DNA from 2 places in the Desulfosoma profundi genome. Region 1 is predicted to be linked to the other one. Evidence: riboswitches for the same ligand, from Rfam matches in the RefSeq annotation. Region 1 holds a riboswitch; the other holds the start of a gene.

Region 1 (7,490 bases):
ATGAAAATCGCGAGCCCAATGACCCATAGGGCATGTTTTCGTTGGATCATGGCCGAACACCTCCGTCTGGAAAGCGCGGATGCCGGATGGTCCGACATCCTTTGCCGACCCGCCTGGAACTTGTGAACCCCCTGAGTCGGAGAGATCGAGTCGATCGGGAAAGCTGCATTGCCGCAGAGATCACCGTGGACTTCAGCGTCTTCCATGGGAGGGGGGACTCCGGGGGACGGTGTGACCGGGCAGCGGCATCCGTTGTGCCAGTGAAGTTTGTGTCCCATTTTCAACCAGCGGGTCCGTGGATCCGGGTGTCTGAAGGTCAGCCCATGCGGTCTCGTTCCCCGGGATCAGGTTGACCATCGTACCAAACCACCTCCGCGTGCGTCTTGTCCTTATGGGGGCCCGCCGCTCTGGGCGCGGCCGTGATCCAAGGGACCGGACCCATTCCGGGCAAGCCCAGGGGCCTGCCCCTCCATTGCCCTTGACTGAGGGGTGGCACCCCTTCAAGACCATGCACGGCACACCGTGTCCCGGTGGCCGGGATTGCCCGGATTCCCGCGACTTTTGTCGGTACCCTGGGGCTGTGACCTTCGTGCTCACCGATAACCGACGGAGAGGCTCCGGTCCAGGTGGAGCGGCCCCAGGATCATCGTATCGCTCGGGCGGTTTCCAGAGGTTCCTTTGCGGGAAAATAAACCTGGCGCACCCCATGGTGGCCAGGCACGTCATAAACGACGGCCGAGGTGTCATAGACGGCTTCCAGAATCTTGGGATCGAGAACGTCGCCGGTGGGTCCGTCCGCGACAAGGCGTCCGTGTTTGATAAAGACAAGGCGTCGGCAATAGACGGCGGCCGTATTGATGTCGTGGAGCACGGCGACGATCGTCCGCCCTTCTTTTTCATGCAACGTTTTGAACACATGAAAAATATGGAGCTTGCGGTGGACATCCAGGGCCGAGACGGCTTCGTCCAGGAGGAGGATGGGCGTGTCCTGAGCGAGGGCTTTGGCGACAAAGACCCTCTGGCGCTCCCCGCCGCTGACCATGGTGATCGGCCGCTCGGCCAAGTGCACGGTATCCGTCCACTCCATGGCCCGACGGATCGCCGCGGCATCTTCAGGGGTTTCTTCGCCGCCGCGCTTCTGGTGCGGGTATCTTCCCATGGCCACCACATCCCGGCACGAGAAAGCATAGGGCACGTGGACATCTTGAGGGACGACAGCCAGGCGCCGGGCTCTTTCCCGATGGGGCAGGGTTTCCAAAGGGCGGCCGTCCACGCGGATGCGCCCCGACGACACGGGCAGGACGCCGCTCAGGGCCAGGATCAGAGTGGTTTTCCCGGATCCATTGGGCCCCAAGATGCCGACAAATTCCCCCGACCCAATCGTCACGTCAATATCGTGAAGAACCTTTCGATCCGGATAGCCGCAATGGACGTGTTCGATCTGGATCACAGAGCGACAGCCTTTTTTTTGTGCACCAGAAGGTAGGCGAAAAAGGGTGCCCCGAGGATGGCCGTCACGACCCCAAGGGGGATTTCCCGCCCGCCGGAAAGTATCGTTCGGGCGAGGGTGTCCGAGATCAGCGTGAGCAGGGCGCCGAGGATCATGGAGGCGGGCAGGAGGTGCCTATGGGCGGGCCCGAGACACAGGCGGGCCACATGGGGCACCACCAACCCGACGAATCCCACGACACCGCTGACGGCCACAGCGGCGGCCGCCACCAGGGAAGCCGCCGCCAGAAGACGTCGACGCACGGTTTCCGTGGCCACCCCGCTTTGAAAAGCCACGGCGTCTCCAAGGGCCAAAAGGTCCAATTCCCGGGCGTACACAAAAATGATCCAGGAGCCGACGAGCAGATACGGGGTCACGGCGAGCACATGACGCCAGCTCCGCCCTGCCAGGCTGCCCATGATCCAAAACACGATGGTCGAGAGGGATTCTTCGTGAAGGCTCTTGAGCAGGCTGATGCAGGCCGACAGGAATGTGGAGACAATGATCCCGCCGAGAACCAAGGTGGTGGGATGGATCTTGCCCTGAAGTCGGCCCAGGAGCATCACCACGCTCAGGGCCCCGACGGCACCCCCGAAGGCCGCCACCGGCAGCAGACTCATGCCCGCCAGCTTCCAGGACGCCCACCCGAAGAGGATGGTCACCGACGCCCCGAAAGCCGCCCCGGTGGAGACGCCCAAGGTGAAAGGGTCGGCCAGGGGATTGAGCAGAATGCCCTGATAGACGGTGCCGGAAAGCGCCAAGGCGGCCCCCACGACCATGGCCAGGACCACTCGGGCCAACCGGAGGTGGACGAGGATGTATTGGGCCGTGGCGGCATCTGCAGTTCCGGGGTTGGGGGAAGACGAAGAAAGCAAAGGGCTGACGGCGCGCCACAGGGCACCGGCGTCTATGGGAAAGGGTCCCACGCTGACGCAGAAGACGGAAATGGTCGGAAGAACACAGAACACCGCGGCCCAGAAGAAACGCCGCCTCCGCCGCTGCCTCTGGGACAGGGGCGGAACAGAAGCGGCGAGGCCCGGATCGCGGGGCATGGAAAGATCCGCCGTGGGGTGCGCTTGTGCGGGGGCCACCGGACTATTCCCCATGGGCTGCCGTCGACCGGCCGGGTTTCTTGACGATGAGAAGGGACAAGTAGTGGGGGGAAAGGTTCTGTAACGCGTGGAAGTCCCTGACCACCACCTGGCCCTCCAAGCCGCATCGGCTCACAAAGCACACGGAATCTTCCAATCCCAGATTCCGGATCTGCTGGAGGATTTGAGGGAACTGCTTATAGGTTTTCATGAGGACCACGTTGTCGGAGAATGGAAGGACCTCGGGGAGCCGTTCCCCCCCTTGGCCCCGGAGATGACCGTCAGGGTTTCTTCGGCCTCCGCCAAAGCGACCCCGGCGCAGGCCGCCGCCGCCTGGTAGGATGTGATCCCCGGGACGATCTCCACGGGGACCGAGAGCAGACGATGACGAATCTTTCGCAAAAGATAAATGAATGTGCTGAACGTCATCGGATCGCCCAAGGTCAGGAAAGCCACGTTCACGCCCGCAATGAGCCGTGCCGCCACCGTGTCGCAATTGGTCCGCCAGGCCTCTTCCAGGCGGTTCTTGTTGAAGGTCATGGGAAAATCCAAGAAATCCACGGGGACGCCTTCGGGAAGATGCTCCCGGACGATCTCCAGGGCCAGGCTGTAATCGTTGGATGACGACGACGCGGCAAACACATGTCCGACACGGCCGAGGACTTTCACTGCCTTGAGGGTGAGCAAGTCCGGGTCTCCGGGACCCACACCGATGCCGTAAAGAGTTCCCAGCATGGGGATCTTCCTTTCTCGTTAAAGCTGACGCCGGAAATGGCCGGCCTGCCGGAAGACTGACCGTTCACGATCGCTCATTTTCATGACGGCCTGAACCACGGGCCAATTCCAAGAGAGCATGGAGGATGGCCACGGCCACAGGGCTTCCCCCTTTGCGGCCGAGCACGGTGATGGACGGCACCTCCCGGCATTGCCACAAGGCCTGCTTCGCCGTATCCGCCTGCACAAAGCCCACGGGGACGCCGACGACCAACGCCGGGCGGATGTCCTCCTGCGCAATGAGGCGGAGGGTTTCCAACAGGGCCGTCGGGGCGTTTCCGATGGCCACGACGGCTCCATGGAGTTGTGGTCCAATGCGGCGAAAAGCGGCGGCGGAACGGGTAAGGCCGTCCTTTTCCGCCGCGCCTTGGGAGTCGGGGTCCGATGCCGGGACCTGGACGGCGTTGCCGAACCAGCCGAGTCGCGTTGCGGAGAGCCCCACGAGAATCATCCGCGTGTCCACAAAGATGGGAACCCCCCGCCGCACCGCGGCGCATCCCTCCTCGACCGCCCGTTCATGAATGCGGATAAGCTTCGCGAATTCAAAGTCCCCCGTTGTATGGATCACCCGGCGGACGATGGACCACTGATCCCCAGGAAAACTGTGCGGCCCCATTTCCGCATCGATGATGCGAAAACTTTCCTCTTCGATAGCCTTTCCCGCCGAAACGAGCGCAGCCGGCCCATCGTTCGGTTCTTCGTGTGCCCCCTTCATACGCCGCCGCTCCTGAGCAACAAAAAAATCCTTGGAACTTTCTCGTTCCAAGGATTGCACCCTGTTTCCTTCATCCCCATGTTCGCGTCAGGACCCATTCCACGAAGTCCATCCGCGGGGAGAGGCCTTTGCCATCGGCATCTCTTCCCTCATGGCGTCAGGCAGGTCTTCTGGCTCACGGATCATCCTCATGGCCGCCCTTCCCATCCCATGGTCATGGGACAGTGGGATTCTCGGCCTTCGTCCCCGTTCACAGCGGCGGGACCGCGACGGAATTCCACCGTCTTCCCTTTTGAACCCGCATTCGGGTACCTGACCCCTCCGTCTTGTCAGAGAACAATGCCTTGCCGCTCTTGTAGAGCAAAGCTGTGGGACCGTCAATAGTGGAACGGCACTCCCATGTCCTCAGCCCCAGCCACGGCGCGCTGAACCGTTTTCCGTGGGCCGCTTTCAAACGATGAGCCCTCGCCGACGCCCCTCGTCTCGGGCCATCCACATGCCCCCGGGGAAGATCGGACGCCGCATCCGGCCGGCCGGAGATGTCTTCGTCGGGCGCCCTGGACGCGGCGTCCTCACCCGTGACGCAGTCATCCCCCGTTTTTCCGGGGGTGCGGAAAGGTTTTCCCGAGACCGGGGGCCTGCTGTGGGACAGGGGTTCGCCGAGACAGGCTCAGCCGTCCTGATGTTCACGGTCTTCCAAACGAATCATCCCTGTCTTCTTGATGGCCGCGACCCCCCCTTGAACGTTCACCGCGTTCATGATCCCGGCCGCGCGCAACTGGAGCAACGCTTCGTAGGAGCGCACCCCGGAATTGCATACGACGAAGAGCCGCTTGTTTCTGGGGACGGCATCGAGCCTCTCGGTCAAGGTTTCCTGAGGGATGTTCAGCCAACGGTCTCCGAAGGCTTGAACAAAAGGTGCGGCGTTTCGGGGGCCGCGCACATCGAGGCAGACCACGTCCGGGCCGCCGTCCTGAAGAAAGCAGGTTTCGAAATCGTCGGGGTCCGCCGTCACGTTGTAGCCGTCCAGGATGTTTTCCGCGGTGTTTCCCAAGGCGTTCACAATGTCCATAGCTGCGGCGAAGGGAGGCGTGTAGGCGACTTCGAGGTTGGACAAATCCTCGACCGTTCCGCGACGGGCCAAAAGAGCCGCCACGGCGTTGATGCGGCCGACGAGCGCGTCGCCGTTTCGGCTGACCCCCTGGATGCCGAGAATCCTCCGAGTCTTACGGTCCACCACGAGGGCCAAGGTCATGAGATCTTGGGTCGGATAGAAGTGCGCCCGGTCGGCTTGAATGACCAAAGCCTGGATCGCATCGTAGCCCTCCTCTGTGGCGGTCTTTCGGGAAATGCCCGCCGTCGCCACCGCCAGATCAAAAATCTTGACGGCAAAAGAGCCGACAGAGCCTTCGAACCGCGCACAACCGCCGGCGATGTTCGTCCCGATGATGCGCCCTTGGCGGTTGGCCAGGGACCCTTGGGGGAAGTGAAAAGGCTTGCCCGTCACCAGGTGCATGACTTCGATGCAGTCACCCCCGGCGTAAATGCATGGATCGGAGGTCTGGAGGCGCTGATTGACCACGATGGCGCCTCGGCTGGAGACGAGCAAGCCGGCTTGCCGGGCCAACGCGCTGTTGGGTCGGACGCCGACAGCCGTGATGACGATGTCCGCTTCCAATTCCCTTTGAGTCGTCCGGACCGTGAGGGTGTCCCCGTTCCCGTCGGCCGCCACCTCCCGGACCGTCTCCCCCGTGTAGACGGACACCCCGCGTTCTTCCAGATGTTGAGACACCATGCGGGCGAGCACGGGATCGAGCACACCGGGAAGGACATGCGGGGCGATTTCCACCATGGCGGTCTCGACGCCCCACATGTCCGTCAAAGCCTCGGCCATTTCGCACCCAATGGCCCCCGCTCCGATGATCACCGCACGGCCGATGGCCCCTTTGCTCAGCATCTCTTTGATGGCCGCCGCATCGTGGAGATTGGACACCCGCATGACCCGAGGATGATCGGCTCCGGGAATGGGCAGCCTGTGGGGAAGGCTCCCTGTGGCCAATACGAGGTCATCGTATGGCAGTTCCTCCTCGGTGTTGGATTCCAGACGATTCACCCGCAGCGTTTTCCGTTCCCGGTCAATGGCCACCGCCCGGGTTCGCGTCATGACCCGCACCCCCTTGGCTTTTTCAAAGAATTCAGGAGTGCGCAACATGTGGAAACTGGTGCTCATCAGCGCGGACAGATCGCTCACGTCGCCGGAAATGTAATAGGGGATCCCGCACCCGCCATAGGAAATGTATTGGTCCTGATCCACCATCACCACGTCGAAATCTGGGCGGAGTCGCTTGATGCGGCAGGCCGTTTTGGGTCCCAGAGCCACCGCCCCGACGATGACCACGCGTCGTGTCGCCATAAATCCCCGTCTCCTTTTCGTCACTGATTGCCAAAACCGCGAACGGCCCCACAGTCTGGACACGTCCACGTGATGCCGTTACAGGTCATTCCCCAAAAATTTTCTTCCATACAATCGTTGCAGATCATGAACCCGCATGGGCACGTCCAGCAAAAGGGCTGTTCATGCCCACAGGTGGTACAGATGTAGCGATCGGGGCGTCGGCGTTTTCGAACCGTCCCGTGGGCGCCCTCCGGGTTTCGCTCGGGAGGCGGAGGGATTTCAGACACTCTCTCTGAAGCCATGGCCTGGAGACCTTGTCCTAGGGTCCGTCATCGATGCCGATCCATGTCCCGCAACCGCCCCGCCCGGACCTCTTTCCCCCGGGTCCATGGCGGGCGGGGGTTTTTTTCTTTTGACCGTGGTCGTATAGCATTCCGAGCTTGACAACGACAAGAGCGCCGGGGTGGTCTCGGACCGATGCGTTCTCAGGGGATTGTCGGTCGCCGTCCTACGGCCAGGTCGTGCACGGGGATGAGAATGTCGGCCATCGCCCGAACCCTTTGGATGCTGTCGTAGGCGGCCAGCGCATCGGTATGCACGCCGGGCGTCACGGCAGGCCCGGTTGGTGGAAAGTTCTTGTCGTTACAGCAAAAACCCGTGATCACGGCACGCCCTGCAGCGGTGTTCACCACCACGGACTGGCCGCCTGGGGTATGCCCGGGTGTCCAGACCAACTCAATACCGTCGCGAAACCGCACATCTCCTCGAACCGTCTCGATCTTGAGCCCATCCAAAAGGCCGGGGATATACCGATGGTCCAACGGGTGGGGGTTTCGGTAAAAATCATACTCGGCTTCCTGGACCACCACCACGGCGTTGGGGCACTTTGCGTCGTTTTCGCAGTGATCGTTGTGCAAATGCGTGTGGATGATCACATCCACATCTTCCGGTTTCAGACCGACGCCGGCCAAAGCCTCTTCGAACTCCTGAATCTTGAGCCCGGTGGTTTCGGCCACATGGTCGGGC
Region 2 (7,490 bases), 680 kb from region 1:
AGGTGCTCTTTTTCCATAGCCACCGAAGACACCCCGGGAGCATCTGCACCCTGGTTGTACTGGTCTTCCAGGATCGTATGCATGGCCTCTCGGAACCGAAGGCACAAGACGGTTTTGCCCACGTCGTGGAGCAGCCCGCACACATAGGCGGTTTCCATGTTCTTGGATCCCATGAGGTGCACGACCTCTGAGGTCAGGATACCGCAGGCCACGGCATGTTCCCAGAGTAGCTTTTCCGCCAGAGACGAAGGGCGGATCATGCTTCGCAGCGCATAGCTCAACACGGCGGTTTCCATCACCTTGCGCCCGAGCAATTGGACGGCCCGAGGAATGCTCAGAGTTGTCGGCGCGCTGAAACCCGGTCGGTACAAGGGGGAGTTGGCCATGCGTAAAACCAGCGCACACAGTCCCGGATCCGCGGAGACCGTCAGGCAGATCTCGTCCAGGTCCGACTCCGGATCGTTCAGTTGCTTCATGAGTTGGGACACCGCGGGGGGAAAAGTGGGGATGTCTCCAATCATCTTGAGCACGTCTTCCGTGGAATATTCGCCGACCTTGAACATGAACCCGCGCCGTTCCTTTCCGCGTGTCCTCAGAGCTTAACGTTTTTTTCGTGTCTACCGTGGACGGCACGCTTTCCGCAGGCGTGGGACGCCGCGTCTTTCGTTTTTCCAAAAGATCCTGAAGATCTTCGGGATAATGTCCGCCGTGGTCTTTACGTCCCGTTGTAAAGATCGGCTTTTCTCCTTGGTCGAGCTTTGGTAAGAGGGGATGTGCTGCGAACTGTCCTTGATCTCTTAAGGAGTCCACGGTGAGTGTGCCAGCTCGCCATCGCATCCGATTCTGGATCGCGGGTTGTTTCGGTCTCGCCTTATTGGCCTTCGTCCTTTTTCGGGCGGATCTTCCCGTTTTGTCCCAGCGCATGGGGGAAATTCATCCCATGTGGGCCTTGACGGCCATAGGGGCCAGCGCTGTGAGCTACGTCTTCATGGGCGCCGTCCTCTTCGAACTTCTCAAGACTTTAGAATACGATCTTCCCGTGGGCACGGTGCTCTCCATTTCCCTCGTCTCCTGTTGCGTGAACTATCTGATGCCCATCGGAGGACTCAGCGGGCTTGCCATCAAGGTGTATCTCCTGAGCCGACAGCGCATTCCTCCCAGCCGGACATTGAGCATTTCTATGGTCCATGGGTTTCTGACCAACACCGTGGCCGTCCTGCTGATCTATCTCGGATTTTTTTACCTGTACGGCCATGCGCAGATCCATGCCAGACAATTGGGAGCCGCGGTGCTCGTTTTGAGCACTGCCCTGGTCTTTACCTGGATGACGCTGCAAATCCTGATCAGCCCCTCCTTTCGGCGCAGGGCTTGGGATGTGGGGGTACGGGGCGCCCATCGAGTGGCAAAACTTTTTAGAAAGCCGTCGTGGATTGTGCCCAAGAAGGCAGAAGCCTTCTATCAGAATTTTGACGAGAGCATGACGCTAATGATCCAGAACAGGTCGCGGCTGAGCCGCCCGATTCTCTACGCCGCCTTGGATTGGATGTTTATGTTCCTGTGTCTGAGATACTCTTTCCAAGCCGTCCACTGCCCCATTTCTTTGCGGGAGCTTGCCGTTGGCTTTTCGGCGGGCATTTTTGCCGGACTGTTTTCCATTACGCCGGTTTCCCTGGGACTGATGGAAGGGTCCATGGCCGGCGCTTTCTATCTCCTTGGCAAGGACTATAACCAAGCCCTGCTGGCGGTCCTTTTGTACCGATTGGCCTACTACTGGTTGCCTTTGGCCGTCAGTTTCACTCTGAGCCGAGTGATGTTTCCGCATCTCCGGCTTGAGGCACCGGCGGGCACACAGGAGTCTTCAGGTGAAACCACCTCATGACCCTAATGACACGGGCCCGGATCGAGATCAGGTGATGCTCTGGATCCATCGGGGCGATCAGGCCTGCGGTCATCGCCATTTCATCAAGGCCATCCGTTATTACCAGCTGGCCCTGGATCTTGCGAGAGCAAGGGAATTCCATGACTTGCACGGCCGCCTGTGCCGGGATCTGGGCTATTTGTACCTGCATCATCATGCGACGGACAAAGCCCGGGAACTCCTCCAAGAAGGTCTCGAGGTCTGCGCCGATGACCTCGCCGTCCGTTTCGGCCTGTTGAGCAATCTGGTTTCTGTCTCGATGCTGGAAAACGATTACCGTCAGGGCCTGCTCAGATTGGAGCAAGCCTTGGAAGCCTTCGAAACGGCCTACCCGGAGATGCGCGGCGCGCCTTTCGATTTGATGGCTTCCTACACGTCGCTCTATAGGTTGCGTCGCAGCCTTCGCCGGATTGTGCTCTTGCTGGACGAAGGGATCAATCCGGATCGAATCCGCGTGATTTATCGCTTGGCGCCGCCGCCGTGGGATCCGAAAGGATGACCCTGCCACGCGTCTTTAAGCATTCGGAGAGGGTAAGCCAACACAGGCTGCCATCGTTTTCGGATCTGGAGCAAGCCGCCACGGTCATATAATTCTTGCAGACCGATCTCAGGCTGTTTTTGCCATTGGAGGAGAGGCGGGCCGAGAGATTCCACGGCGAGTGGGAACACCACTCCCGCCTCTTGGGGCACCAGCCGGCCCAATCCTTTGAAACGGTAAAGCTCTTCCACAGACCGTGCCCCGTCGAGAGGGCGGTAACACAAGCGGAATGAGCTCCACGGCAGCACGGGCCGCTCCAAAATGAGGCGCCCTTCCGGCCAGGTCCGGAATTGGACGAATGGAACGGGAATGAGCAAAAGAACCGCCAAGACGGTGGTGACCAGGATGTCCCATCGGCGCGCTCTGCGCTCTGCACTGGGGAACTCCGGTCCGGATTCTCTTGGGGCGCTCGTCATGGAATACCCCGCGTCGCGTGAAGAAAAAACCCTTGGATTTCCAGTCTCACCACGCGGCGCATTCTAAAGGCTTGACCCGTCGGCCGCAATCAGAGAAAAGATCCGTCTTCGAGTTCACATCCTCCTGCGAGGTCATTCCATGATTCACACGCTGCAGCACATCATCGAAAGCCAGATCCGACATCGGGTGGACCATCACGGCGGTCTTGCGTATTGGCGCCTTCCGGCCTGTGTGGGGATAGCGCACGTCCATGATCCCCTCTTTGGGAAATTACGGGAAGTGGTCGCACCGGATCACGCCCTGCCTCACGATCTGCTGCCTTCCGCCGCCTCGGTCATCGTGTTTTTTCTCCCTTTCCGCGAAGACCTCGCAAGGGAAAACCGGCGCGAATTTCCGTATGCCTCTCGATCTTGGGCCGAAGCCTACGTCGCCACAAACACTCTTATTTCGGAAATCTGCTCGGCCGTTCAAAAGCATCTGGCCGAGCAAGGCCATGAATGCGCCGTCACACCGGCGACGCACAATTTCGACGAGAAACGCCTCGTGAGCCGGTGGTCTCACAAGCATCTCGGCTATATCGCCGGCCTCGGCACATTCGGCCTCCATCATCAGCTCATCACGGCGCAGGGTTCTTGCGGGCGTCTCGGAAGCCTGGTCACCTCAAAACCCATGGAACCGACGCCTCGCCCTGGAGAGGAACACTGTCTGGCCAAACGCGGCCATGCCTGCATGGCGTGTATCCACCGGTGCACCTATGGCGCCCTCACAATGGAGGGTTTCGATCGCCATCAGTGCTACGCTCAACTGTTGGCCACCGACCGCCACTTCACCGATCTGCCTCTTGTGGATGTGTGCGGCAAATGCGTGGCCGATGTCCCTTGCAGTTACGGGATTCCTAGGGCCTCTACTGCCGAGCGCAAGTGACGGATCCAGATGTCCACCACGGCCGGGATCTCCCCCATGCCGCGAAACACGGGGACCGCCGTCATCCCCTTGGCCTTGAGTTGTGACTTCCAACTGTCCGGATCTTCGCCCGCCATATCGTTTCGAGCATGATCCCCGGCAACCACCATGAAGGGCATCAAGTAGGCTTTCTTGACCCGTTTACTCTCAAGCACGGCGAGCACGTCCTCAAACCGGGGGAATCCATCCACAGTGGCCAGGAACATCTGTCTGTCATGCTTCTGGAAGTAGGCATCCATGGCGGTGTAGATGGCATCGGCCGGGTGATGCTCACTCCCGTGCCCCATAAAAATCACCGCGTCTTCGGGCCGACGCTCTCGGGGAACACTTTCCGCCATGGCCTGGACCACTTCCGTCATATCTTCAGCGGAAGAGAGCAACGGGCGAGCGAATGTCACTTTTTGGAAGCCTCCCACCATCTGCGCGAAAAGGCGACCGTTCGTGTATAAATCATGGAATTCGGCCCCGGGAATGACGTGCAAGGACAGGACCGCCACATGGGTGTAATTGTCTTCCATGAGCTTGGCCAAGGCGGTTTCCGGGGAGTCGATGGTTTTCCCTTGAGCGCGGAGTTTTGTGCGGATGATGGAAGACGTGTACGCCCAGCGCCTTTCCATGTGAGGAAAAGCCTCTCCAATGCGTTGATCGACAATGTCGTAGGCCTTTTGGGCTTCGGGCACACTAGTTCCGAACGCTACCACAAGAATGGCCGGTTTGGGCCCACGCGTCGGTGCATGCTTTGCCATCGCCTGTTTTCCCCCCAAGGTTCCGAAAAAGAGAATGACGACCCCCAAGAGACCGAGAAGAACGTATCGCTTATTCTCGAAACGCCGCACCATAAACGATTCCTCCCTGTGATTGGAAGACAAAGCCGAGCTCGCAGAACATCTCCCGTTTCAGCCACAAATGCGTAGGGGGGGTCCGAGAAGGGTCATGCCTTGCTCGCTGTCCACCCGCGCTCGCACACAAAGGATTTCCTGCATGCCCCGGGTGAGCATCCTCCACCAGTTTTCGGCGACCTCGAATTCGCTTCGGGCGACACCCACAGCATGAGCGCCGAAGCGATCCATGCAGGCATAAGCGCCCCAACTGTCTTCCTGCAATTCTCCACCGCCGGTCACATAGACAATCAGACCTCTTTTCATGATGATCCTCCGGTTTAGGGGCACCCGGGAACACGGCTCGGTGCTCCCGGGCGGTTAAAGGGTGAAAGGAACGATGAGGAGGGTGGTGCCGGGAAAAGAGTGGGCCGCCCTTTTCCCAAAAAAAAATCCTTGGAGCCGCCGGCTCCAAGGATTGCACCCAGTTTCACTTCGTCCTCGCGGTGGAAACGTCTCGGCATTCACCGTGCCGCGTTTCCCAACGGTCAGGCAGGTCTTCTGGCTTACGGATCCTCCGGTGGCCTGTACCTTCCCAGCGACTTTGGGTCACCAGTGGCTTCTTCTCAGGCACCGTCCCCGTTCACAGCGGCGGGACCGCTCCCGATTTACACGGGATTCCCTTTTAAGCAGCAAGCACCTGACCGCTCAAAGTAAAATTTCACTCTTCCGCTAGCGCGGAAGACCAGATCTTGTCAAGAGAAAACTTTTTCTCCCTCTTAAGCCTTTCGTCTGAGAGATGGTGTCGTGCAGGGCGCCGCGCCCTATGGACAGGGATCTTTCCCCGAAAGCTTCGGGGGCCGCCGCACACGCCGCATTCTCTTTTTCTAGGCACCGACGTTCCCCAAAACGGTCCCGTACCCTCCGCACGGCAGCGGCCATCCCGCTCATGGCTCCTCAACGGCTTTGCCCACGACCATCTCCACCCCATCCGCTCGATCCTCAACTTCCATCACAATACCGCCGTGGTGGGCGATGACGCGTTCCATTTTCGGTTTTTGTTCGGTGGTGAGACGAATTCGAAACCGTTGTCCTGGACGTAAAAAGCGCAGACGTAAACTTACGTCGAGAAATCCTGCTCAACAATCGTCCCGGTAATCGGCTACGGAGCCGTCATCCCAGGGAGGTTCTTTCCTGGAGCGGTTCTGGTTCATGAAATTCCCATCTCGCCTTGACACAGCTCGTGTTTTCCTTCACATTAGCCGGGCAAGGGAAAGTCGAAGCTTTCCGATCGAAGGCCCAAATCCGAAGGGCTCACGGCCCCTCAGCCCAATCCTCGGTCACGAAGACCTCATGAAAAATCCCCTGAACGTTATCGTACGAGAATTGACAGATTAGAGGAGGTTGCCATGAGACACCAGGTTTTCATTCAGGTCTTCGTCACCAGCATCCTTTGCGCGCTCCTTTGCGCCCACCCCGCCGTGGCCCATTTCGGCCTCATCCTCCCCTCCGACGACATCGTCACGTCGGAAGATCCGAAGACCCTGACCGTTCAGGCTAAATTCCTGCACCCCATGGAAGGCCAATACATGGAGATGGAAAAGCCCAAACGGTTCGGTTTTGTTCACAAGGGCCGGAAAACGGACCTTACGCCATCCCTGCAGCCCCGTAAAGGACGATCTGCCGATCAGGATCGCGAGTTGACCTACTGGGAAGCCAGTTACAAGATCCAAAAACCCGGCGACTACGTCTTCTTCCTCGAGCCGGCCCCGTATTGGGAGCCGGCGGAAGACAAGTTTATTGTGCATTACACGAAAGTCTGCGTCCAGGCATTGGGGTTGGAAGAAGGCTGGGACACGCCTGTCGGGCTGGAAACGGAAATCGTGCCGCTGACGAGGCCGTACGGATTGTGGACGGGGAATGTTTTTACCGGGCGCGTGCTTCTTAAGGGGAAACCCGTCCCGTATGCCGAAGTGGAAGTAGAATACCTCAATGAATCGCCCGATAATCCATCCAAGGTGGCCGCCCCTTCCGATCCGTACGTGACTCAGGTGGTCAAAGCCGATGGAAACGGCGTCTTCACCTATGCCATGCCTCGGGCCGGCTGGTGGGGCTTTGCGGCCCTCAGTGAAGCCTCTTGGAAGCTGAAGAAAAATGGAACGCCGAAGCCTGTGGAAATCGGTGGCGTTATCTGGGTGCACACCACCGACATGAAGTGATCCCCACACATGGGAGAATAACATGGGCCGACACCACCACGATCCCCCGAACCATCACGCCCGTCATGATGACCATCCGCATCACGGCCACGGCCATCATCACGGTCATGATCATGGACCACACTCGCCTCCTCGAGGGGAAGCTCCTATGGAGGAGCCTCCCGCTCCGGTCCTCTCCACGAAGGACAAGCTGGCTAAGATCCTTGACCACTGGATCCATCACAATAAGGACCACGAGGTGTCGTATCGCCAGTGGGCGCAGAGGGCCCGATCTGAAGGCTTCCTGGAAGTGGCCGAAGCGTTGGAAACCGTCGCACAACGATCCGCGGAATTGAATGACCTGCTGGAGCACGCAAGGCAACACCTTCCCTCGTGACCCCGGACACTACCGAGGAGGATTCCCATGGCGCAGGAATGGTTCCGGACGCATTGTGCTCGTTTCGATCATGGTGGCTGTGGCTTGCGAGTTCGCGTTACAAACGGCCGCGTCGATGAGGTGACCCCCGATCCCGAGGATCCTTTCAGCCACGGGTGGCACTGCCGAAAAGGATTGGCGGCCAAGGATCGACTGGAAAGCCCGCTGAGAATCACCCGACCGCTGCGGCGCAACGGCCCCC

Evidence for each region. A riboswitch is a leader RNA that binds a small molecule or an ion and turns the genes downstream of it on or off. The one in region 1 is predicted to bind cobalamin.
Region 2: another riboswitch for cobalamin. It lies ahead of ACZ5K9_RS02330 (hypothetical protein); the one in region 1 lies ahead of ACZ5K9_RS05310 (precorrin-8X methylmutase).

The regions. Positions count from the first base shown of each region.
Region 1 is NZ_AP042420.1:1,206,125-1,213,614, reverse strand. It holds gene ACZ5K9_RS05335 (ABC transporter substrate-binding protein) at 1-50, opposite strand, end outside; gene ACZ5K9_RS05330 (ABC transporter ATP-binding protein) at 644-1,450, opposite strand; gene ACZ5K9_RS05325 (FecCD family ABC transporter permease) at 1,447-2,580, opposite strand; gene ACZ5K9_RS05320 (hypothetical protein) at 2,585-2,791, opposite strand; gene ACZ5K9_RS05315 (SAM-dependent methyltransferase) at 2,788-3,315, opposite strand; gene ACZ5K9_RS05310 (precorrin-8X methylmutase) at 3,380-4,069, opposite strand; cobalamin riboswitch at 4,213-4,400, opposite strand; gene ACZ5K9_RS05305 (FAD-dependent oxidoreductase) at 4,740-6,482, opposite strand; gene ACZ5K9_RS05300 (N-acyl homoserine lactonase family protein) at 6,950-7,490, opposite strand, start outside.
Region 2 is NZ_AP042420.1:527,222-534,711, forward strand. It holds gene ACZ5K9_RS02300 (HDOD domain-containing protein) at 1-563, opposite strand, end outside; gene ACZ5K9_RS02305 (lysylphosphatidylglycerol synthase transmembrane domain-containing protein) at 812-1,879, shown strand; gene ACZ5K9_RS02310 (tetratricopeptide repeat protein) at 1,863-2,417, shown strand; gene ACZ5K9_RS02315 (hypothetical protein) at 2,378-2,872, opposite strand; gene ACZ5K9_RS02320 (4Fe-4S binding protein) at 3,012-3,797, shown strand; gene ACZ5K9_RS02325 (sirohydrochlorin cobaltochelatase) at 3,758-4,675, opposite strand; gene ACZ5K9_RS02330 (hypothetical protein) at 4,733-4,981, opposite strand; cobalamin riboswitch at 5,189-5,373, opposite strand; gene ACZ5K9_RS02335 (DUF4198 domain-containing protein) at 6,064-6,873, shown strand; gene ACZ5K9_RS02340 (DUF8180 domain-containing protein) at 7,022-7,249, shown strand; gene ACZ5K9_RS02345 (molybdopterin-containing oxidoreductase family protein) at 7,277-7,490, shown strand, end outside.